Regions from separate parts of the Paraburkholderia sp. J67 genome, predicted to be linked through region 1. Evidence: riboswitches for the same ligand, from Rfam matches in the RefSeq annotation. Region 1 holds a riboswitch; the other holds the start of a gene.
What was found. Region 1 has a riboswitch for glycine ahead of gcvT (glycine cleavage system aminomethyltransferase GcvT). Riboswitches for the same ligand answer to the same signal wherever they lie in the genome.

Region 1 (10,965 bases):
CGTAGTCCATCAGACGCTTGGCGACGTCGTCCACGGTGATGCCGCTCGCATCCTTGATGGGGCGCAGATCCAGAATGCACTCGTGCGCGACCAGGCCGCCCGGGCCGCTGTAGAGCACCGGGAAATGCGGCGCGAGCTTGTTCGCGACGTAGTTCGCATTGAGGATCGCGGTTTCCGTGGCGGCGGTGAGGTTCTCCGCGCCCATCATGGCGATGTACATCCACGAGATCGGCAGGATCGAGGCGGAGCCGTAAGGCGCTGCGCTCACCGCGCCGATGCCGTGATCGTCACGCTTGTAGCCCGACGAAAGCTGGTTCGGCAGGAACTGCGCGAGGTGCGCGCCCACCGCGACCGGACCGACGCCCGGGCCGCCACCGCCGTGCGGAATGCAGAAGGTCTTGTGCAGGTTCAGGTGCGAAACGTCGCCGCCGAACTGGCCCGGCGCTGCCAGACCCACCATCGCGTTCATGTTCGCGCCGTCCACGTACACCTGGCCGCCGTGCGTATGCACGATGTCGCAGACTTCGCGCACGTTCTGCTCGAACACGCCGTGCGTCGACGGGTACGTGATCATGATCGCCGCCAGCTTCGCTGCGTGCTGTTCGGCCTTGGCCTTGAGATCGACGAGATCGACGTTGCCTTGCGCGTCGCAGGCCACGACGACAACCTGCATACCGGCCATCTGCGCCGACGCCGGGTTCGTGCCGTGCGCCGAAGCGGGAATCAGGCAGACGTTGCGATCGGCTTCGCCACGCGACGCGTGGTACGCCTGGATGATCAGCAGACCCGCGTACTCGCCCTGCGAGCCGGCGTTCGGTTGCAGCGAGACGGCGGCGTAGCCGGTTGCGGCCACGAGCATCTGTTCGAGCTGATCGACCATCTCGCGATAGCCGACGGTTTGCTCGGCGGGTGCGAACGGGTGGATGCGGCCGAATTCGGGCCACGTCACCGGCAGCATTTCCGAGGTCGCGTTGAGCTTCATCGTGCACGAGCCGAGCGGGATCATCGAGCGGTCGAGCGCGAGATCCTTGTCCGAGAGGCTACGCAGATAGCGCAGCATTTCGGTTTCCGAATGGTGACGGTTGAAGACCGGATGCGTGAGGTAGGCGCTTTCGCGTGCGAGCGACGCCGGGTACGACACGGCGTTGCTGGCGGCGAGTTCGGCGTCGAGCGCATCGACCGACGGCACCTCGCCTGCGAACGCGCCTTGCGCGAACACGGCGAGCAGGTCGGCCAGATCGGCGCGCGTCGTGGTTTCGTCGACGGACACACCCACGCGCGTTTCGCTCACGCGGCGCAGGTTCATGCCGCGTGCGAGCGCGGCGTCGAGCAGCGCCTGGGCGCGCGGGCCGGCTTCGAAGGTGAGCGTGTCGAAGAACGCTGCATTGACGAGCGTGTAGCCGAGTTGCTTCGCGCCCGCAGCCAGGATCGTCGCGACGCGGTTCACGCGCTGCGCGATGCGCTTGAGACCCTGCGGGCCGTGGTAGACCGCGTACATGCTCGCCATGATCGCGAGCAGCGCCTGCGCCGTGCAGACGTTCGAGGTCGCCTTTTCGCGGCGGATATGCTGTTCGCGCGTTTGCAGCGCGAGACGCAGCGCCGGGTTGCCTTGCGCGTCGACGGTCACGCCGACGAGACGGCCCGGCATCTGGCGCTTGAATTCGTCCTTCACCGCGAGGTAGGCGGCGTGCGGGCCGCCAAAGCCCATCGGCACGCCAAAGCGCTGCGAGTTGCCCACGGCAACATCGGCGCCCCAGTCGCCCGGCGGCGTGAGCAGCGTGAGCGCGAGCAGGTCGGCGGCGGCGATCACCGCGCCGCCCGTAGCGTGAACTGCGGTAGCGAGTTCGCGGTAATCGCGCACATCGCCGTTCACACCCGGATATTGCAGCAGCACGCCGAACGCGCCCGCTTGAGCGGCGTCAGCGGCGGGACCGACCTTCACTTCGATGCCGATCGGCTTCGCGCGCGTCTTGACCACTTCGATGGTCTGCGGCAGCACGTCGTCGGCGATGTAGAACACGTTCGACTTCGACTTGCCCACGCGCTGCACGAGCGTCATGGCTTCGGCGGCGGCGGTGGCTTCGTCGAGCAGCGACGCGTTCGAGATCGCGAGACCCGTGAGGTCCACGATCATCTGTTGATAGTTGAGCAGGGCTTCGAGGCGGCCCTGCGAGATTTCCGGCTGGTACGGCGTGTAGGCCGTGTACCACGCCGGGTTTTCGAGCACGTTGCGCAGGATGACGGCCGGCGTATGCGTGTCGTAGTAGCCCTGCCCGATGTACGAGCGGAACACCTGGTTCTTGTCGGCGAGCGCGCGCAGGGCGGCGATCGCTTCGGCTTCCGAGCGCGGTTGCGCGAAGGGGCCGAGCGGCAGCGTTTCCTTGCGGCGGATCTGCGCCGGAATCACCGCGTCCATCAGCGCGGCGCGCGAGGCGAAGCCGAGCGCATCGAGCATCGCCTGCTGGTCGGCCGAATCGGGGCCGATGTGACGGGCGGCGAAGGCGTCGTGGGCTTCGAGCGCCGCGAGCGAAATAGCCGAGGGCGAGGTGTTCATCAGACGATCCGGGTGTTCGAGCTTCATGAGGTTTCCTGCCGGCGCGGGTGGCATCGGGCTATCAAAAGGCCGGATGCCGCCGCCGCGCCGTTGCGGTTGCTGGGATTAAGCGCCGATGGCCTTTTCGTAGGCGGCGGCGTCGATCAGCGCGTCGAGCTTGGCGTCTGCGGCGGGCTTGATCTTGAAGAGCCACGATTCATACGGCTCGGTGTTGACTTCGTCGGGCGTGTCGACGAGGTCGGTGTTCGCGGCGACGATCTCGCCCGCGACCGGCGCGTAGATGTCCGAGGCGGCCTTGACCGACTCGATCACGGCGATCGCGTCGCCCGCAGCGACCTTGCGACCGGCTTCCGGCAGTTCCAGGAAGACGATGTCGCCCAGCGCTTCCTGTGCGTGATCGGTGATGCCGACGGTCAGGGTGCCGTCGGCTTCGGTGCGGATCCACTCGTGCGATTCGGTGTATTTCAGATCGGCCGGGATGCTCATGGTTGCTCCAATGCGTGGTTTGCTTATGGCTTGAAAAGGGGGAGGCGTGCGCGGCGCGAACCCTGCGAACACTCGCAGGATCAGGCGACCAGCACCTTGCCGTTGCGCACGAACGGCAGTTTTACCACGCTTGCGGGAAGGGCCTTGTCACGGATCTGCACCTGCACGAGGTCGCCCGGTTGCACGCCCACGGGCACGCGCGCGAAGGCGATGGATTCCTGCATCGTCGGGGAGAACGTACCGCTCGTGATCTCGCCTTCGCCGTGCGGCGTGAGCACCTTCTGATGGGCGCGCAGCACGCCGCCAGCCTTGCCGTTTTCCTTTTGCAGGATCAGGCCGACGAAGGTCGAGCGCGTGCCGTTCGCTTCCAGCGCGGCGCGGCCGACGAAGTCGCGCGGCTCCTTCATGTCGACGGTCCAGGCGAGGCCCGCGTCGAGCGGCGAGACGCCTTCGTCCATGTCCTGGCCGTAGAGGTTCATGCCAGCTTCGAGACGCAACGTGTCGCGCGCGCCCAGACCGCTGGGCTTCACGCCCTGGCGTTCGAGCGCATTCCAGAGTTCGCAGACGGCGGCGGCCGGCACGGCGATTTCGAAGCCGTCTTCGCCGGTGTAGCCGGTGCGCGCGATCATCAGCTCGCCGAACGGCGTGGCTTCGATCATCGCGGCATTGAAGGGCTTGAGGAGTTCGGTGGCGCTGCGCGAGGAGGGCGCGACTTGCCAGACTTTTTCGCGGGCGTTCGGACCCTGCACGGCGACGATCGCCAGATCGCGGCGCGGCGTGATGGTGAGGCCGAAGCCGCCTTCGGCGTTGAGCTTCTCGAACCAGGCGATGTCTTTTTCGGCCGTGCCCGCGTTGACGACGGTGCGGAACACATCGTCGGCGAAGTAATAGACGATCAGGTCGTCGATCACGCCGCCTTCCGGGTTGAGCATGCACGAGTAGAGCGCCTTGCCCGGCGTCGTCAGCTTGGCGACGTTGTTGGCGAGCGCGCGGGCGAAGAACTCGCGCGCCTTGGCGCCCGCGAAGTCCACGACGCACATGTGCGAGACGTCGAACATGCCGGCGTCGGTGCGCACGGCGCGATGTTCGTCGATCTGCGAACCGTAGTTGACGGGCATGTCCCAGCCGCCGAAGTCGACCATGCGGGCATTGAGCGCGCGGTGCGTATCGTTCAGCGGGGTGCGTTTGAGTTCGGTCATGGGGCCTCAGGCGGTCGCGAGGTTTCGTGCGAAGTTTTCGCGCGAAAACGAAAAAGGCCATGCAGGAAACGCCGCCGGCACAATGCCCGTGGTCGTTTCCTGCATGGCCCCTCTGTCCTCGATACCTGAGAGATTGCGCCTTGGAAGACGCGCGCCCCTTCGGTGGGCAGCCTGAACGTCCGGGTGCGTTACGATCCGCGCCGCCGTCCTACTGCCGCTCTCCAGAGTTGCGGACCTGAGTGCCGATTGCGTTGCCGCGCGCGTGAGCACGAAGCAGGCGATTCAGCGGTCCGGCGCGCACGGTCCTTTTGCCTGAGAGTTTGTGGGTTGCCCCTTCGGCGGCGCCACCTGTGTCCTGAAACACCGGCAACGCGCTCTCCCGACGCGCGCAGCGATTGTGCGCGACGCCGCGGGGCTGTGTCAATGCGGAAAAATTGGGCTGGAGCGGCGTTGGAAGTCGATTGCGCGGGGCGGAAAAGGACGTCGTGCATGGCTCGCGCGGCTGGCGGGAGGGTTGCGCGGGCGGGTGAAATTTCACGCGGGTTCTGGCCCGCATTGGCTTCGTCTGGCGGAAATAAAAACGGGCCGCGCGAGGCGGCCCGTGTATCGCATGGCGCGATGAGGCGGATTACTCGCCGATGGCGTGCGCCGCCGTATCGAGTTCCTGATTCAGCACGTGTTGCTCGTCGGCGGAAATGCCGCCGCCGTGCTGTGCGGCCATGTCGTGCGCCTCGCCACGGATCGTGTCGAGACGGTGATGCAGCGCGCCGCCCTGGGGCGGCGGGTAGTAGCCCTGATTCACGCGGGCGTCGATGCGGCGGCTCAGGTTGTCGATGCGGCCGTCGATCTGATGCAGACGGTCCACGGCGACTTCATGCGGATTCGGGCCGGGACGCGGTGCAGGCTGCTGGTTGACGACGCACGCGGCGAGCGTCGAGACAAGCGCGCCAGCGGCGGCAAAACGGAAGGCACGGTTCAAACGGGTCATTCGCGACTCTCCTTTTAGTCGTTATCGCTCTTTTTGGCGTCGTATGTCGGCAAACGTCTCGCGCGCGCGGTGCGATGACCGCGCGACGCCGTGCAGATGTAACCGTTTGTATGGACCTTTCAGAGGCGTCGGACGAATGCAAGGCAGCGCGCCGTGCGCCTCCTTCTGGCTTACGCCACCCGCGCGAACGGAATCGCGCGGCCTTCCTTCGCGCTGCGCATCGCCAGTTCGACGATCGTCATCACGTCGATGGCGTCCTGCGGGCTCACCGGGAACGGCTTGCCCTCGTGGATCGCCGCCGCCAGTGCGCGGTACAGATCGGCGTAATTGCCCGCCGCGTTGGGCACCTCGCGCTCGCTCTCCTGGCCGTCGTCATTCAGCGTGTGCAGCCGGCCAGCCTCGTTGCCGTCGCCGAAACCCGGCTGGCCGGGACGCAGCCCCGCTTTCAACTGGTCCTCCTGAGTGTCGAGGCCATTCTTCAGATAGCTGCCACGCGTGCCGTGGATCGCGAAGCGCGGCGCGTACGCGGCCAGCGCACTCGCGTGCAGCACGGCGTCGAGCCCGTCGTAGCGCAGCACGAGGTGCGCGTAGTCGGGCGCGCTCGCGTTGTCGCGGCGAGTATGGACGAAGGCCGTGACCGATTCGGGCGCGCCGAAGAGCGCGAGCGTCTGGTCGATCAGATGCGGCCCGAGATCGAAGAGCAGGCCGCCGCCGCGCGTGGCGTCCTCGCGCCAGCGCTGGCGCACCAGCGGGCGAAAGCGGTCGAAGTGCGATTCGTAGTGCGTGACGCGGCCCAGTTCCCCGTTCGCGATCAGCTGTTTGACGGTGAGGAAGTCGCCGTCCCAGCGGCGATTGTGGAAGGGCGCGAACACGAGGCCGCGTTGCTTCGCGATGTCCGCGAGCGTGCGCGCTTCTTCGGCCGTGAGCGTGACCGGCTTGTCGACGAGCACGTGCTTGCCGCGCTCGAGCGTGCGGCGCGCGAGTTCGTAGTGCGTGTCGTTGGGCGTGGCGATCACCACGCATTCGATGGCGTCGAGCGCGAGCAGCGCGTCGATATCGGGCACGATCGCGGCGTCGGGGTAATCGGCTTGCGCACGCTCGGCCTGGCTCGTGGCGATGGCGGCGAGCGTGGCCGCGCCGCTATAGGCGATCACGGGTGCATGGAAGGTCTGGCCGGCGAAGCCGTAGCCCATCAGGCCGATTTGCAGCGGTGCAGTCATGAAGCGCGTCCTCTTTCCAGCAGGTTATGCAGCGTGTCCGGCGGCGGCGCGGGTAGCGATGCCGCGGGTGGAGGGAACTGGCTATTTTGGCACGCGCGCCGCCGCGCGTGACAGGGCGCGAGGGACAGATGCGAAGCGACTGTCGCCATTAGCGGGGCGACATCGGCCAGCGAATGGCAACCCGCGCGCCGTGTTAACATCGCTGCTCTCGATCGAGAGGCTCGCAGCGCCGTACAGGCCGCGCCCGCCTTTCGCCGCGCGGCTCGCCGCGTCTGGCCGACCCACGGCGCAGGCGTGCGCCGACAGCACGCGCCTCCCAGCCGTACCACCCGTTTTTCCAATCCAGGCAACGATGTCCGCAGGTCTGAATCCCGCCCAAAACGAAGCGGTGCGCTATCTCGACGGTCCCTGTCTCGTGCTCGCGGGCGCGGGCAGCGGCAAGACGCGCGTCATCACGCAGAAGATCGCGCACCTGATCGAAGCGAAAGGCTTCGAGCCGCGCCATATCGCCGCCGTCACCTTCACCAACAAGGCCGCCGCCGAAATGCGCGAGCGCGTGGGCAAGCTGCTCGAAGGCAAGACGCTCACCACGCCCGGCAAGGAAGGCCGCAAGGTGCCGGCGCACCAGCTCACCGTTTGTACGTTCCACTCGCTGGGCGTGCAGATCCTGCGTCAGGAAGCCGAGCATCTCGGGCTCAAGCCCCAGTTCTCGATCATGGATTCCGACGACTGCTTCTCGATGATCCAGGAGCAGGTGGGCTCGACCGATAAGGGTTTCATCCGCAAGATCCAGTCGATCATTTCGTTGTGGAAGAACGGCCTCGTGATGCCCGAGGAGGCGCTCGCGACCGCCTCGAACGAGGACGAGCACCAGGCCGCCATCGTCTACCGCAACTACATGGCGACGCTGCACGCCTACCAGGCGGTGGACTTCGACGATCTGATCCGCCTGCCCGCCGAGTTGTTCGCGAAGAACGAGCAGGTGCGCGAGCGCTGGCAGAACAAGCTGCGCTACCTGCTGGTCGACGAATACCAGGACACCAACACCTGCCAGTACGAACTGCTCAAGCTGCTGGCGGGCCCGCGTGCGGCCTTCACGGCCGTGGGCGACGACGACCAGGCGATCTACGGCTGGCGCGGCGCGACCATCGAAAACCTCGCGCAGCTCGGCAAGGACTATCCGAAGCTGCACGTCATCAAGCTGGAGCAGAACTACCGCTCGACGGTGCGTATTCTCACGGCGGCGAACAACGTCATCGCCAACAACCCGAAGCTGTTCGAGAAAAAGCTCTGGTCCGAACACGGCATGGGCGACACGATCACCGTCACGCCCTGCAACGACGAAGAGCACGAAGCCGAATCGGTGGTGTTCCGCCTGTCCGCGCACAAGTTCGAGCGCCGCGCGCAGTTCCGCGACTATGCGATTCTTTATCGCGGCAACTTCCAGGCGCGCATCTTCGAACAGGTGCTGCGCCGCGAGCGCATTCCCTATGTGCTCTCGGGCGGCCAGTCGTTCTTCGACAAGGCCGAAATCAAGGACATCTGCGCGTACCTGCGCCTGATCGCCAATCACGACGACGATCCCGCCTTCATCCGGGCGATCACGACGCCGCGACGCGGCGTGGGCAACACCACGCTCGAAGCGCTCGGCTCGTTCGCGGGGCAGGCGAAGGTGTCGCTGTTCGAGGCGGTCTACATGGGCGGCATCGAGGCGCGGCTGTCGGCGCGCCAGGTCGAGCCGATGCGCGTGTTCTGCGATTTCATGCAGCGTCTGGCCGAGCGCGCGGTCAAGGATCCGGCAACGGTCGTGCTCGACGAACTGATGGACGCGATCCACTACGAGGCCTACCTCTACGACGCCTTCGACGAGCGTCAGGCGCAGTCGAAGTGGCAGAACGTGCTGGAATTCATGGAATGGCTCAAGCGCAAGGGCACCAAGCCCGAGCAGGAGATCGGCGAGGATGCCGAAGCCACGGGCTATGACAATACCGACAGACTCGCCGACACCGGCAAGAACCTGATGGGCCTGATCCAGACCGTCGCGCTGATGTCGATGCTCGAAGGCAAGGAAGAAGACCCGGACGCGGTGCGACTGTCGACCGTGCACGCGTCGAAGGGGCTGGAGTATCCGCACGTGTTTCTGGTGGGCGTCGAGGAAGGCATCATGCCGCACCGTGGCGGCTCGGAAGACGACATCATCGACGAAGGGCGCATCGAGGAAGAGCGCCGCCTGATGTACGTGGCGATCACGCGCGCACAGCGCAGCCTGCATTTGAACTGGTGCAAGAAGCGCAAGCGGGCGCGCGAGACGGTGGTATGCGAAGCGTCGCGCTTCATCCCCGAAATGGGACTGGACGATGCGCCGCCGCCCACGGCCGAAGAAGCGCCGATGTCGCCCAAGGACCGGCTCGCGAGCCTGAAGGCGTTGTTGCAGAAGGGCTGATCTTTCCGCGTGGGGCCGAAACGAAAAGGGCCGCATCGATTGACGATGCGGCCCTTTGTTTTGCTGCTGGCGCCTGCGCTTACTTGGCAGCGCTCACCATGTAGTCGACGGCGGCTTTCACATCGGCGTCGGAGGCGTTCGAGCCGCCCTTGGCCGGCATCTGGCCTTTGCCGTGCAGCGCGTAGTTATAGATGGTGTCCATCGGATCTTTCAGGCGCGGCGCCCAGTCGGCCTTGTTGCCGAACTTCGGCGCGCCCAGCACGCCCGCCGCGTGACAGGCCTGGCAGACCTGCGTGTAGAGCGCCTTGCCGGCCTGCGATGCGTCGGCGCTGGCGTCGGCGGCCGGTGCGGAGCTGGCCTGCGGGATCGCGGCGATCGCAGCGGCGGCGGCCGTGGCCTGAGCCGCGTTGGCGTCGGCGGCAGACGCGGGCGCTGCGGCCGCCGCACCCGACGCGCCATTGGCCGCACCCGGTGCGGGCTTGGGCGGGTCCTGGAAGTTCGCGCCGCCGTGGTTCGCCATATAGGCGACGGCGAGGCCGATCTCGTAGTCGGAGTAATCGTCGGGACTCGTGCCGCCGCGTGGCGGCATCGCGCCCTTGCCGGCGAGCGCCGTATGCCAGAGCGTGTCGTAGCCTTGAGCGATGCGCGGCGCCCAGTCGCCCGAATTGCCGAACTTGGGCGCGCCCGCCGCGCCGCTCGCATGACACGCCGAGCAGACCGCCTGATAGACCTGCTCGCCGGTCTTGAAGACGCGCGGCGCGCTGGCGTCGCGAATCGACACCTGGGCGATCGGCGCGATGCGATCGGTGACCTGCTGGGTGGAAAGCTCGTCGGTGCCCGCGCCGGTTCGCGTCGAGTTATCGACGTAGTAGGCGAGCAGAATGATGATGACGATGGGGACGGCAAACCCGGCGATGACAGCGGCAATCAACTGGCCGGGCGTTTTGATCGGGGCTCCGTGGGGTGCTTCGCTCATGCTTGTCTCGACTCCCGTTGGTTTTTTGGTGAGCGGTACAGCAGGACGGCATTAGCCTTGCGATTGAGCAAACAGGGACGATTATAGACGCAAGGTTTCAGTGCTGGTTGCCGCGCGAGAGGGGTGTTCAGCGGGCGTTTACCCGGAGCCGAGGGGCTTTGCGCTGCGCGGTTTGATAAATCGTGACGGATCATGGCGCGGGATTGTCGCGGGTTTTGGGCGTTTTTGCTGTGTTCCCGCCACTCGACGCCCGGGGCCGCGCCGCCCAAGGCCGTGCGGTGGACGTCGTCATAGAAACCGGGTATTCTCTCGGTCTCATTGCGGCGTCGTTCCGTCCATCCTCTTTGGTCCGGCAACAACGTCAGCGTCAAATGCGCCCGTAGCTCAATGGATAGAGTACTGCCCTCCGAAGGCAGGGGTTGCTGGTTCGATCCCAGCCGGGCGCGCCAAGAATTTTCAGCGCTGCATACGACGTTACGCCTTGCACTTCGACACCCTGGTCGTCGTCAAACCCATCTGCATCGTTCGCCCAGCCGTTAAAAGGCTTCTCGCTGTTTCGCGCGATGGTTTTCCCGCGACCCGCGTGGTGAGCCTGGCAATATTCCTCTCAAAAACCTCCTTAAAACGTCGTGCCCGATCGGTATTTGCGCTCGTGCGTCGCACTTGGCACTCCGTAACGACGCTGGTGTGCTCCTGCGGAAATTCATAGGCAAGTGTGTCGGCGATATGAATCGCGCATCGGCCATTGGCTAGCCTGAAAGCGTCTGCGCACCGCTCCCACTCCTGACAGGAAAGCGCGCTCACCCGAAACAAGATCCGGGTGCGTTGCCGTTTGCACGGCACACAATCCTTACCGGCGGAAAGTATTTCAGCGCGCGCTCGACAAAACGGCGCGCCCCTCCACGCTCTGCCATGACGCGCGTGTGACAGCCAGGCGCACTGCTTTCACCCACATTCATCCACACCAACGATTTTCGAAAAAGCGCTGTTTTATCAGATTTATCGCGCGAAAAAATGAATCGAAAACGTTTGCTTTGAATGGCCAGATCCAACGCGTTCCGGACTTTCTCCTTCTGAAAATCAAACCGGCCGAAACGCC
Region 2 (10,965 bases), on a different contig from region 1:
GCCCGAGACGTCGCGGTCTTCGACGTTTGCGCGGTGGATCGGCAGCGGAATGCTCACGCCCACCGAAACGAAGCGCGAATTCGCCCCGCCTTGCAGGTACGAGACGTTCCAGGTCCAGTTAGGACTCCGACGGCTCGAAGCGACCGCCACATCGGCATCGGCAACGTGGATATCGGCTGCCGCTGCGATCAGGGCGGGTTCGACGCTGCGCAACTGATCCGCGGGCAATGCTGCGACCGTGGACTCCGGCGCGGGCGGCTCGCCCGTGATGTCGGTCACGCTCGCGGCGGTCCAGCGCGACAGATCGATGAGCGCCGTCTGCAACACCTGGCGCGCCTTGAGCCGGTCGTCGCTGGCCTGGGCGAGCATCAGCTTCGCCTGGGTGACATCGGCGGCCGTCGCTTTCGCGCCGCGATACGAGGCTTCGGTGGCGGCAAGCTCGTGGTTCATGTGATCGAGCAGCGCCGCGCGCAACGCCACGGCACGCTTTGCATACGCCGCGTTGAGCCATGCGCTGGCCGTGCGCTCGCGCACGCTGGCAAGCTGCGTTAGATAGCCGGTCTGCTCGCGCTCGGCCATTCTGCCCGCCAGATCGCTCTGCAATGCGCGCTTGTGCGGCGACACCCATTCCTGCTCGATGCCGATGCGGCGCATCGTCAGGATGTTCTGGCCGATGGTGAATGCCTGGTCGCCGTTGACCGGCAAGGCGTCGATGCCCGCCGAGAGTTTGGGATTGGGTAGCTGCCCCGCGCTCACGACCGATTCGGCGCTGGCATCGACGGATGCCTGGGCGGCCTGGATCGATGTGTTGCGCTGGGCGGCGCTTTGCAGCGCGGCTTCGAGTGTCCAGGGGGCGGCCTCGTCCACATTTTGTGCGTGAGCGGCGAGGCTGCAGGCGAACGCCAGCGTCAGCGCGAGGGCGAGCGCGCGCAGCCGCAGTCCACCCTGCCGGCGCGCCGGCAAGGCATTGGCTAAATGCATGATGAACTCCGTTGGGTCGAGCCCGCGCCTGCCGACATGACGCTCATGTGGCATACGAATCGACAAGGGGGCTCACGTCCCGGATCGGGACGACATCACCGCGCTAAACGTCCAGATGAGCGTCCGGATTAGCGTCCAGATCGACGTTCAGGCGGTGTACCGGATGAGCGGAGTCAGAGCGCGCGCGGCGGTCGCCACAGCCCGTCTGGGCCGCGGCCGGGACAGGCTTGCGCGTAGTGGAAGTGCAGTTCGATGACGCGCCCGGCAGGACGCGTCAGAACGGGGAGGGAAACGGGATGGTAGAGACTGCCGGCCTGGCACTGGGCCGTCATCTTGCAGAGCGTGCCGCCGGATTTACCGTGGTCGGTAGGCGCAGACTTCATCGTCTCGCAACCCGGCATGCCTTGCATGTCGGCGTCGGCGGCCGACGAGACCGTAGCCTGTATCGGACATGGCCCGCTCAGGCCGCTGGCTGCCAGCCCCGAGAGGGGCAGCATCGCGCACAGCAGCAGAACGAGAAGGGTCCGGATGAATTTCATTGACCGCGAGTATAGCGCAGGCATTGCCGGTTTTTTCAACGTGACGCTGATTGTGCGCGTTCGCCGATACCTTTAGTTCTGCTTGCGTGCTTGAGGCGCCTCGGGATTCACCTTGGCTTCACGGCGCGACCGCTCATTGATGATTTGATGCCGACGATGATCGGTCATCTTTTTCCAGCCGCGCGCTTCTTCTCGCGTTCGATAGCAGCCGGTACAGAACCCGGTTTTGCCGTCGAACGCGCATAGGTCGATACAGGGAGACTTGACGGCCATGACTCAGACGCCAGCGACGGCGGGATTGACTTCGACGGTCACGTGCGAGAGTCCCTCGAAGCGCTTGAGCGCCGCGTGATAGAAGCTGGGCTTGCGCTGGGCGTCGCGCGTGCCGACCGACACGACCGCACTCATATGGCCCGGGCCGATACGCCATACATGAAGGTCGAGCACGGTGTCGCCGTTATCCTCGATGACGTGGCGCACGTTATCGGCCATGCGGCGGTCGGCGTTCATGTCCAACAGAATGCCGCCGGTATCGCGCATGAGGCCCCACGACCAGTTCGCAATCACGAGTGCGCCAATCACGCCGGCGAGCGGGTCCATCCACAACCAGCCGAAAGCGCGTGCGAGCAGCAGGCCAATGATCGCCAGCACGGAGACGGCTGCGTCCGCAATCACATGGATGTACGCCGAGCGGATGTTGTGGTCCCGGTGCAGTTGCGCTTCATCGCCATGATCGTGTTCGTCGCCGTGATCATGGTCATGATCGTGACCGTGGCTATGGCCATGTGAATGACCGTGCGAATGGCCATGGGAGTGCCCATGATGATCGCCGCTCAGCAGCCAGATGCTGGCCAGATTGACGAGCAGACCCAGTACGGCGATGGGAATCGCCTGACCGAAGTGGATCCGCACCGGCGAGAAAAAGCGCGAGACGGCCTCATAGCCGATCAGCAGCGCGATCATCGCGAGCACGATCGCGCTCGTGAATCCCGCGAGATCGCCAAGCTTGCCCGTGCCGAACACGAAGCGGCTATCGCTCGCGTGGCGGCGCGCATACGTGTAGGCCAGCGCCGCGATCAGCATGGCCCCCGCGTGCGTGGACATATGCAGGCCGTCGGCCACCAGCGCCAGCGAACCGAACAGGCTGCCGCCGACAATCTCGGCCACCATCATGGCGCTGCATAGCGCAATGACCATCCAGGTCCTGCGTTCGTTGTCCTCGTGGGCGGCGCCCAGGAAGATATGGTCGTGTCCCGCCCCGAAGGCGGCGTCCTCAAACCGGCTCATGTTGCTCTCACTTGAAATAGCTGTGCACGACTTCGATCAGTTGCTCGGTGCCGCTGCCATGCTCGTCGTCGGGCTCGGCATCGACCAGATGAGTGCGGATGTGGTCCTCCAGCACGACGGCCAGCAGACCGTTCATCGCGCCGCGGCAACTGGTGACCTGTTGCAGGATTTCCATACAGCCGCGCTCGTCTTCGAGCGCGCGCTCGATCGCTTCGACCTGCCCCTTGATTCGGCGGATGCGGTTCAGCAGCTTCTGTTTTTCCCGGATCGTATGGCTCATCTGTGTCCTCTCGTTGACGGGACGCAGTCTAGCATCAATAGGGTGGGGGGGTATACTACTGAGTGCGCGAGAAAATTGGGGACACGCGCGGGAAGTCGTGTCCGCGCGCAGGGTGGGGGGCTCAGGCAGAAGGCAGGTGCAGCCGGACATAGGCTGCACCTTGCGGATGCGGCGTTAGCGCATAACGCCCGACGTGACGGCGCTGGCCGATGGGCCGACCGCGCGGGCACGCGTGGCTTCGAGGTCTTCACTCACGAGGTCGGCGACCGCTTGCGCCGTGGCCGCCGAGAGCGTCCAGCCGAGATGGCCGTGCCCCGTGTTGTAGAACACGTTGCGGCGCCGTCCGCGTCCGACCTTCGGCAACATGGCGGGCAGCATGGGGCGCAATCCCGTCCACGGAATCACGCGCGCCGTCGACATCGACGGGAAATAGTCGCGCGCCCAGCGCACGAGCGGCTCGATGCGGTCGGAGCGAATATCGCGGTTGACGCCGTTGAGTTCCGCTGTGCCCGCAATGCGGAAGCGATCCGCGCCCAGGCGGCTCGTGACGATTTTCGCCGCGTCGTCGAGCAGGCTGACCCACGGGGCGGCCTCGCGGCTCGCGGCGCCGTCGAGGCACACGGTAATCGAATAGCCCTTCACCGGATACACGTTGACGTGGTCGCCCACATGCGCGGCGAGCGCGCGGCTGCCGACGCCCGCGCAGATCACGACGCGATCGAACGTCGTGCTGGCGGGCAGGCCATCGCATAGCGTGTCGATCCAGACCCTGTCACCCGCCATATCTGCGATTGCCTGCACCGTCGTGTCGTACTGAAACGTCACGCCCATCCGTTCGCAGGCACGCGCAAGTCCTCGCGTGAATTTGTGAATGTCGCCGGTCGAATCCGATTCGGTAAAGAAGCCGCCGAAGAAGTCGCCCTGGAGCGTGGGCTCGATGGCGCGGATTTCGTCGGGTGTGACGGCGCGCCGGTCGAGCCCGCCTTCGCGCAGCAGCGCATTGACTTTCGTCGCCGCATCGAACTCCTTGCGCGTTGCGTAGAAGTGCAAAATACCGCGTTGCTCGTGATCGAAGTCGATCGATTCGCGTTGCGCGATCGAGAACAGATGCTCGCGCGCGGCGATCGCCAGGCGCACCGTTTCAATCGTATTCTCACGATAGTTCGGGATCTGCCGCAGGAACTCGCCAATCCAGCTGTATTTGTGCCAGTTGGGGCGCGGATTCATGAGCAACGGCGCGTCGCGCCGGAACATCCAGCGCAGGCCTTTGAGCACCGTGGCGCGGCTGTTCCAGACCTCCGCATTGCTGGCGGAAAGCTGGCCGCCATTGGCGAACGAGGTTTCCATCGCCGCGTAACGGTGGCGCTCGAAGACGGTGACCTGGTGGCCGCGCCGGGCGAGCGCATAGGCGGTGGTGACGCCGGTAATACCGGCGCCGATAACGGCAATTCGTGACATGACAGTGTCCAGATGGGAGTGATCATCGCCGGCCGATTTCAACCGGCGCCGATGCCCCATCTGTCCATGTACCTGAGAGTTTCGCCCACGCGCTTACGGCGCGCAGGGTTCCCCTTCGGTGGGCGCCACCATGGCGGTGCGCCGCTCTCCAGATGTTCCGGCTGCATGGTCCTTTTGCCTGAGAGTTTCCGGGGCGGTTGCTCCGTCGGCGTCGTCCAGGTAGGACGATCTCTCCCATGCAGCGTGTTGGAACGCGACAAGATTAACCCGCGTTCGGTGGAACCGGCAATCGATTTTCAAAAACCGCTGTGCGATAGTCTCACCCGTTCCACACGGCGATTCATCATGAAACTGCATCAACTCAAGGCGCTGGTTGCGGTTGCCCAGACCGGCAGCATTCTCGAAGCATCGCGCATGCTGCACGTCACGCAGTCGGCGCTGAGCAAGGCGCTCAAGGAACTGGAAGCGCACGTGGGGGCCACGCTGTTCGTGCGTTCCAGCAAGGGCGCGCAACTCACCGCTTATGGCCAGCGGCTGGTTGGCCATGCGCGGCTCATCAGCGACCAGGTGCGCCGCGCGCGCGACGATATGGAGGAAATGAAGGGCAACGCGCTGAGCGAGATCAGTATCGGCTTGACGCCCGTGACCGCGCTGCTGCGTCCGCTCGCCGATTGTCTCTCGGTGTTCCGGCGTGATTTTCCGCGCGTGCATTTGCGCCTGCTGGAAATGCGCCCGATGCAACTGCTCGAACAGGTGCGCGAAGGCACGCTCGACTTTGCGGTCACGTCGCAGCAAATCGCACCGGACTCCGCGCTCGACTGCACGCCGGTGCTCGGCATGGCGACGCTCGTGGCCGCGCGCAAGGGTCATCCGCTGCGAGCCGAGCGCTCGCTCGCCGCGCTGCAACAGGCCGAATGGCTCGTGCTCGATCCGCTGGAGGATGCGGGCACGCCTTTCGTGCAACTGTTCGCCCAACATGGCATGGACCTGCCGGAGCGCGTGATCGAATGCTCGTCGATGTCGCTCGCGCTTGCCATGTGTTCGCAAATGGACTCGCTCATCCTGCTGTCGTCGGAATCGACCAACAGTCGTTTCATGCGTGAAACGATGGACTTTCTCGAGCTCGACGAGGCCATGCCCGAGCGCACTATTTCCCTCGTCACACGCGACCGCCATACGCTGCCAGCCTCGGCGTCGCGCCTGCATGATGCGATCGTCGATGCCTTGCGCGACTACGATCCGCTCAACGCCCCCGCCCTCAAGCCCTGAACGCATCGCCCCGATCCTCTTTCGGCGCGCCGTTATAACCAGATGGCAAGCGATTGAAAATCAGTCGCTTGTCGCGGTGATTTTGGCAACAAACACTGGGCTCACCGTTTGACGGCATGCGCCACGCGCTTCGCGTGAGCGACTTGCGCAACGATTCCACGCCCGCCCGAGCGGGCCGCCCACCACGCGACGATCTGTTAAGAGGGACGTCAATGAACGAAATGCCCCGCACGCTGAGCAGCGTCGTGCCGCCCATGAGCCGCAGCGACGCTTCGGCCAGTCCTGCACGACGCGCGCCGACCCGTCGCGCCATCGTGGCCGCCGCAATTGGCAACGGCCTCGAAATGTACGACTTCACGCTCTACAGCTTTTTCGCGGTGACGATCGGCAAGCTGTTCTTTCCCGCCGGCAGCGCGCTTACGTCGCTATTGCTGTCGTTCGCGACGTTCGGGGTGGGCTTTCTCATGCGGCCGCTCGGCGCGCTTCTGATCGGCAATCTTGCCGACCGGCGCGGCCGCAAGGCGGCGCTGACGCTGACCATCGCGCTCATGACCGCCGGCACCGCGCTCATCGCACTCACGCCCAGCTATGCCAGCATCGGTGTGAGCGCAACGATCCTGGTGGTGATCGGCCGCTTGCTGCAAGGGCTATCGGCAGGCGGTGAAGTGGGCGCGGCGTCCGCGCTGTTAATGGAATCGGGCGGCAAGGCGCGTCGCTGCTTCCTGGTGAGTTGGCAGGCGGCAACGCAAGGCGGCGCTGCGCTGCTTGGCGCGCTGTCCGGCGTGGCCGTCTCCGCGTGGCTACCACCCGACGCCTTGCAGGCATGGGGCTGGCGCCTGCCGTTCCTGGTCGGCCTGCTGATCGCGCCGGTGGGCTTTTATATTCGGCGTCACCTCGAAGAAACCCACGTGAGCGAGGCCAACTCGGCATTCAACGGCGTGCGTGTGGTCCTGCGCGAGCACGCCCGCACACTCGTGCTCGGCACCTTCCTCATGACGAGCTCCACGTCTTCCATGTACGTGATCGTCTTCTATATGCCTACGTATCTCGTGCGCACGCTGCACATGCCTTCGGTGACCGCGTTCGCGGCGACCTGCGTGTCCGGCTTCACGATGCTCGTGCTGGCGCCGCTGTTCGGCCGCTTCGCCGACCGCCTGCCGCGCCGCAAGCCGCTGCTGATCGCCAACAGCCTGTTGTCGATGCTGATCGTGATACCCAATTTCACGCTGCTTTCGTCGGGGCCCGGTCTGCCGCTCACGATGATGTGCGTGGCGATCTCCGGCACGCTGATGTCGATCGGCACGGGGGCGGGCACGGCGATGATGATGGAGGCGCTGCCGCGTCATCATCGCGCGACCGGCATGTCGATCATGTACAGCTTTGGCGTGACGATCTTCGGCGGTTTTGCGCCGCTGGCGGTGACCTGGCTCATCAGCGCAACCGGCAGCCGCATGGCGCCTGCGGGCTATCTGCTGTGCGCTTCGCTTATCAGCTTCACTGCGCTGCTGCTTTATCCGAGCAATCCGGGCCGCGATTGACTCCGCCTTCGGTATCGACTCTTTCACTCTCTGGACTTCATTCATGAATTCGTGTGATTCGATTCCGGCCGCCTTGGCGGCCTCGGCCGGACGCTTTGCCGCGCTCCGACACCGCATCCATGCGCATCCCGAACTGGGCGCCGATGTGCCCGATACGGCGGCGCTCGTCGCGGGCCTGCTGCGCGAGTGGGGCTACGACGTGCATACCGGTATTGGCGGTCATGGCGTCGTCGCCCAGTTGAAGTTGGGCAACGGCGCGCGACGGCTCGGCCTGCGCGCGGACATGGACGCGCTGCCGCTTCAGGAGCGCACGGGTCTGGCCTATGCGAGCACGATTGACGGGCGCATGCATGCCTGCGGCCATGATGGCCACACGGTTACGCTGCTGGCGGCCGCCGAGCACCTGGCCGCGACGCGTGCGTTCGACGGCACCTTGAACCTCATTTTCCAGCCCGACGAAGAAGGCTTGAGCGGCGCGCTGGCGATGATGGACGACGGCCTGTTCGATCGCTTTCCCTGCGATGCCGTCTATGCATTCCACAACGCGCCGGGCTTGCCGGTGGGCAAGGCGGTCGTGCAGGCAGGGCCGCTTGGCGGTTCGTCGGATCGTGTGAGCGTGACGTTTCGCGGTAAGGGCGGCCACGGCGCGATTCCGCACCGCGCGGTCGATCCCACGCTGGCGCTGTGCATGGCCGTGGTGGCGCTGCAAGGCATCGTCTCGCGCAACGTCGCGCCGGTGGATGCGGGTGTGATTAGCGTGGGACAGATCTCGGCGGGCAGCACTTACAACATCATTCCCGAAACGGCGACGCTCAAGCTCACCGTGCGCGCCACCGTGCCGGCCGTGCGCGATCTGCTGGAAGCGCGCATTCGTGCAGTGGTCGAGCATCAGGCCGCGTCGGCGGGACTGGTGGCCGATATCGTCTACGACCGCATGGTCCCGGCGATCATGAATACGCCTGCCGAAGCCGAACTCGCACGCGCGGCCATTGCGAGCGTGCTGGGCGAAGCCCAGGTGATCCAGGTGCCGCCTTCGACTCAAATGGGCAGCGAGGATTTCGCCTGGATGTTGCAACGTCTGCCGGGCTGTTACTTCTCGCTAGGCAACGGTACGGGCGAATGGGTTGGCTGCTCGTTGCACAACGATGGATACGACTTCAACGACGCAATCATTCCCATCGGCGCCGCCTGCTGGGTGGCGCTGACTGAAGCCTATCTGCGCAGCGAAGACTAGGCAGGTGGGGACGCGAACGTATGCGTTCGCGTCTCTTTGATAGTTTGTTATCCGAAATAAAAAATCATAAAGTAGCACCAAACGGAGATCTTTTTTCATGCGCAAGCGGGCATTGGCATTGGCAGTGGCGGTAAGGATGGTGGCGTTGGGAGCAATTTCGGGCAGCGCGTACGCGCAGTCGAGCGTGACGCTCTATGGCACGATCGACGTTGGCGCTGTGTTCAATTCGAACGCGGGCGGCAAGCAGCAGTACGCGCTTGCAAGCGGTAACGCCAGTTCGAGCGCCTGGGGACTCAAGGGCAGCGAGGATCTCGGTGGCGGGATGAAGGCCATTTTCACGTTGGAGAACGGCTATAGCGCGACCACGGGCACGATCTCGCAAAACGGCACCTTCTTCGGACGCCAGGCGTTTGTCGGACTCTCGGGCGAGCCCGGCACGCTCACGCTAGGCCGCCAGTATTCGAGCGCCTACTGGTACACCGGCTATCTGACAGCAGGCGGCAGTTGGGCTGCGGCAGGCGCGGGCTATGGCGCGCATCCTGGCGATGTCGACAATCTCGACACGTTCTCGCGCGTCAACAACGCGGTGAAGTACACGACGCCGAACTTCTACGGCTTCTCGCTTTCGGGCATGTACGCGTTCGGCAATCAGGCGGGGTCGATCGCGACGAATCGCATCGTCGCGGTGGGGGGCGGCTATGCACGTGGGCCATTGACGCTCGGCATCGGCTATCAGAGCGCCGACCGGCCGAACTTCTCGTTCTTCGGCGACAAGGCGAACGACAGCGCGAGCGCCAACAATATCTACAGCCCCGTGTACGCGGGTTTCGCTTCGGCGGGCGCGCAGAAGATTTTTTCGGCGGCCGGCACGTATGTGCTCGATCGCGCGACGCTGGGCCTCGCGTATAGCAATACGCGCTTCACGGATCTGGGCTCCGTTGCGGTGGCGGGATTGAGCGCGACGGAAAAGGCTTTTCGCGGCACGCAGTCGTTCAATATCGGCGAGGCGAGTGTGAGGTTTCAGCTAACGTCAGCGTGGATGTTGGGCGCGGCGTGGTCGTATACGCAAAGCACGGGCGTGACGCACGCGCATTATCAGCAGGTCGATCTGGTGGTCGATTACGCGTTGTCGAAGCGAACCGATCTGTATGCGATGGGTTTTTATCAACATGCGTCGGGCACCGATTCGCGCGGCTTGCCCGCGGTTGCCGCGATTGCTGGTGTGACGGCTTCTAAAACCGATGCGCAGACGCTGGCTACGGTGGGGATTCGGCATCGGTTTTAGACGCCGCGAATTGAGGGGCGCGAAAATCGCAGGCGATTGCGCATCGACGCATCGCCCTTTTCCCCCTCACTTCCCCTTTCGCGCCACCACCTTACGCCCGTGTGCGGCCGTGTCCGCGAACAGATCGATCACCACCTCGCGCAACCAGCGATTGCCTTCGTCCTGCTGCACGCGAGTGTGCCAGAGCAGATGGATCGGCGCGGCCGGTAAGGTCATGGGCAGCGCGCGCAGACTGAGCGAGAACGGTGTCGCGAGTTGCAGCGCGAGCCGCTCCGGCACCGTAGCGATCAGGTCGGTGCGTTGCAGGATGTAGCCCACGCTCATGAAGTGCGGCACCGTCAAACGTACCTGGCGCCGCACGCCACGCCGCTTCAACCAATCGTCGACCTGGCCGTGGCCGGTGCCAGCCGAGACTACGACCAGATGCTCGGCTTCACGCCAGTCCGCAAGCGTGAGCGCCGCGTCCTCCAGCGGATGCCCGCGCCGGAACAGACAGACATAGCGCTGATCGAACAGGCGGCGTTGATAGAAGCCCCCTTTGAGTTGCGGAAGCAGGCCCACGGCCAGGTCGACGCGTCCTTCGGCCATTTCATCGCTCAGATTGACGCTGGTATTGCGCACCGTATTGAGTGCGACGCCCGGCGCTTCGCGCGACAGCCGTTCGAGCAGCGCGGGTAGAAAAACGACTTCGCCGATGTCCGTCATGCCGATCGTCATGGTGCGCGTCGCGCGCAGCGGATCGAAGCCCGTCACCGGATTGAGCGCCGCGTGCAGGGTCGCGAGCGCATGGGACACCGGCTCCGCCAGGCGCAGCGCGAACGGCGTGGGCACCACACCGCCCGGCGCGCGCACGAACAGCGGGTCGCCCAGCCTGCGCCGCAGCTTGGCGAGCGCATTGCTGACGCCGGGCTGGCTCATGTTCATCTGTTCCGCGACCGTCGCCACGCGCCGTTCCTGCATCAGTCGCTGAAAGAGCAGCAGCAGATTGAGGTCGATATCGCTGAGTTCCATAACATTCCATTCGCCTGGCCGGGTTGATTCTGTTGAGTGATGAAGCGCATTCATTTCATCTTATTGAGCAATGAAGGTCCAGT

Region 2: linked by a shared signal. The riboswitch ahead of U5782_RS30645 (D-amino acid dehydrogenase) and the one ahead of gcvT (glycine cleavage system aminomethyltransferase GcvT) in region 1 are both predicted to bind glycine.

Annotation. Positions count from the first base shown of each region.
Region 1 covers NZ_CAJMZK010000004.1:967-11,931, reverse strand. The annotation lists gene gcvP (aminomethyl-transferring glycine dehydrogenase) at 1-2,581, opposite strand, end outside; gene gcvH (glycine cleavage system protein GcvH) at 2,660-3,040, opposite strand; gene gcvT (glycine cleavage system aminomethyltransferase GcvT) at 3,121-4,239, opposite strand; glycine riboswitch at 4,342-4,474, opposite strand; glycine riboswitch at 4,531-4,631, opposite strand; gene U5782_RS09595 (hypothetical protein) at 4,868-5,227, opposite strand; gene U5782_RS09590 (oxidoreductase) at 5,398-6,447, opposite strand; gene U5782_RS09585 (UvrD-helicase domain-containing protein) at 6,800-8,890, shown strand; gene U5782_RS09580 (c-type cytochrome) at 8,970-9,866, opposite strand; tRNA gene U5782_RS09575 (tRNA-Arg) at 10,240-10,315, shown strand; gene U5782_RS09570 (hypothetical protein) at 10,667-10,918, opposite strand.
Region 2 covers NZ_CAJMZK010000023.1:61,111-72,075, reverse strand. The annotation lists gene U5782_RS30670 (TolC family protein) at 1-981, opposite strand, end outside; gene U5782_RS30665 (hypothetical protein) at 1,155-1,520, opposite strand; gene U5782_RS30660 (DUF1289 domain-containing protein) at 1,593-1,793, opposite strand; gene dmeF (CDF family Co(II)/Ni(II) efflux transporter DmeF) at 1,797-2,807, opposite strand; gene U5782_RS30650 (metal/formaldehyde-sensitive transcriptional repressor) at 2,815-3,087, opposite strand; gene U5782_RS30645 (D-amino acid dehydrogenase) at 3,262-4,605, opposite strand; glycine riboswitch at 4,702-4,792, opposite strand; gene U5782_RS30640 (LysR family transcriptional regulator) at 4,891-5,814, shown strand; gene U5782_RS30635 (MFS transporter) at 6,027-7,352, shown strand; gene U5782_RS30630 (M20 aminoacylase family protein) at 7,396-8,586, shown strand; gene U5782_RS30625 (porin) at 8,684-9,871, shown strand; gene U5782_RS30620 (LysR family transcriptional regulator) at 9,938-10,882, opposite strand.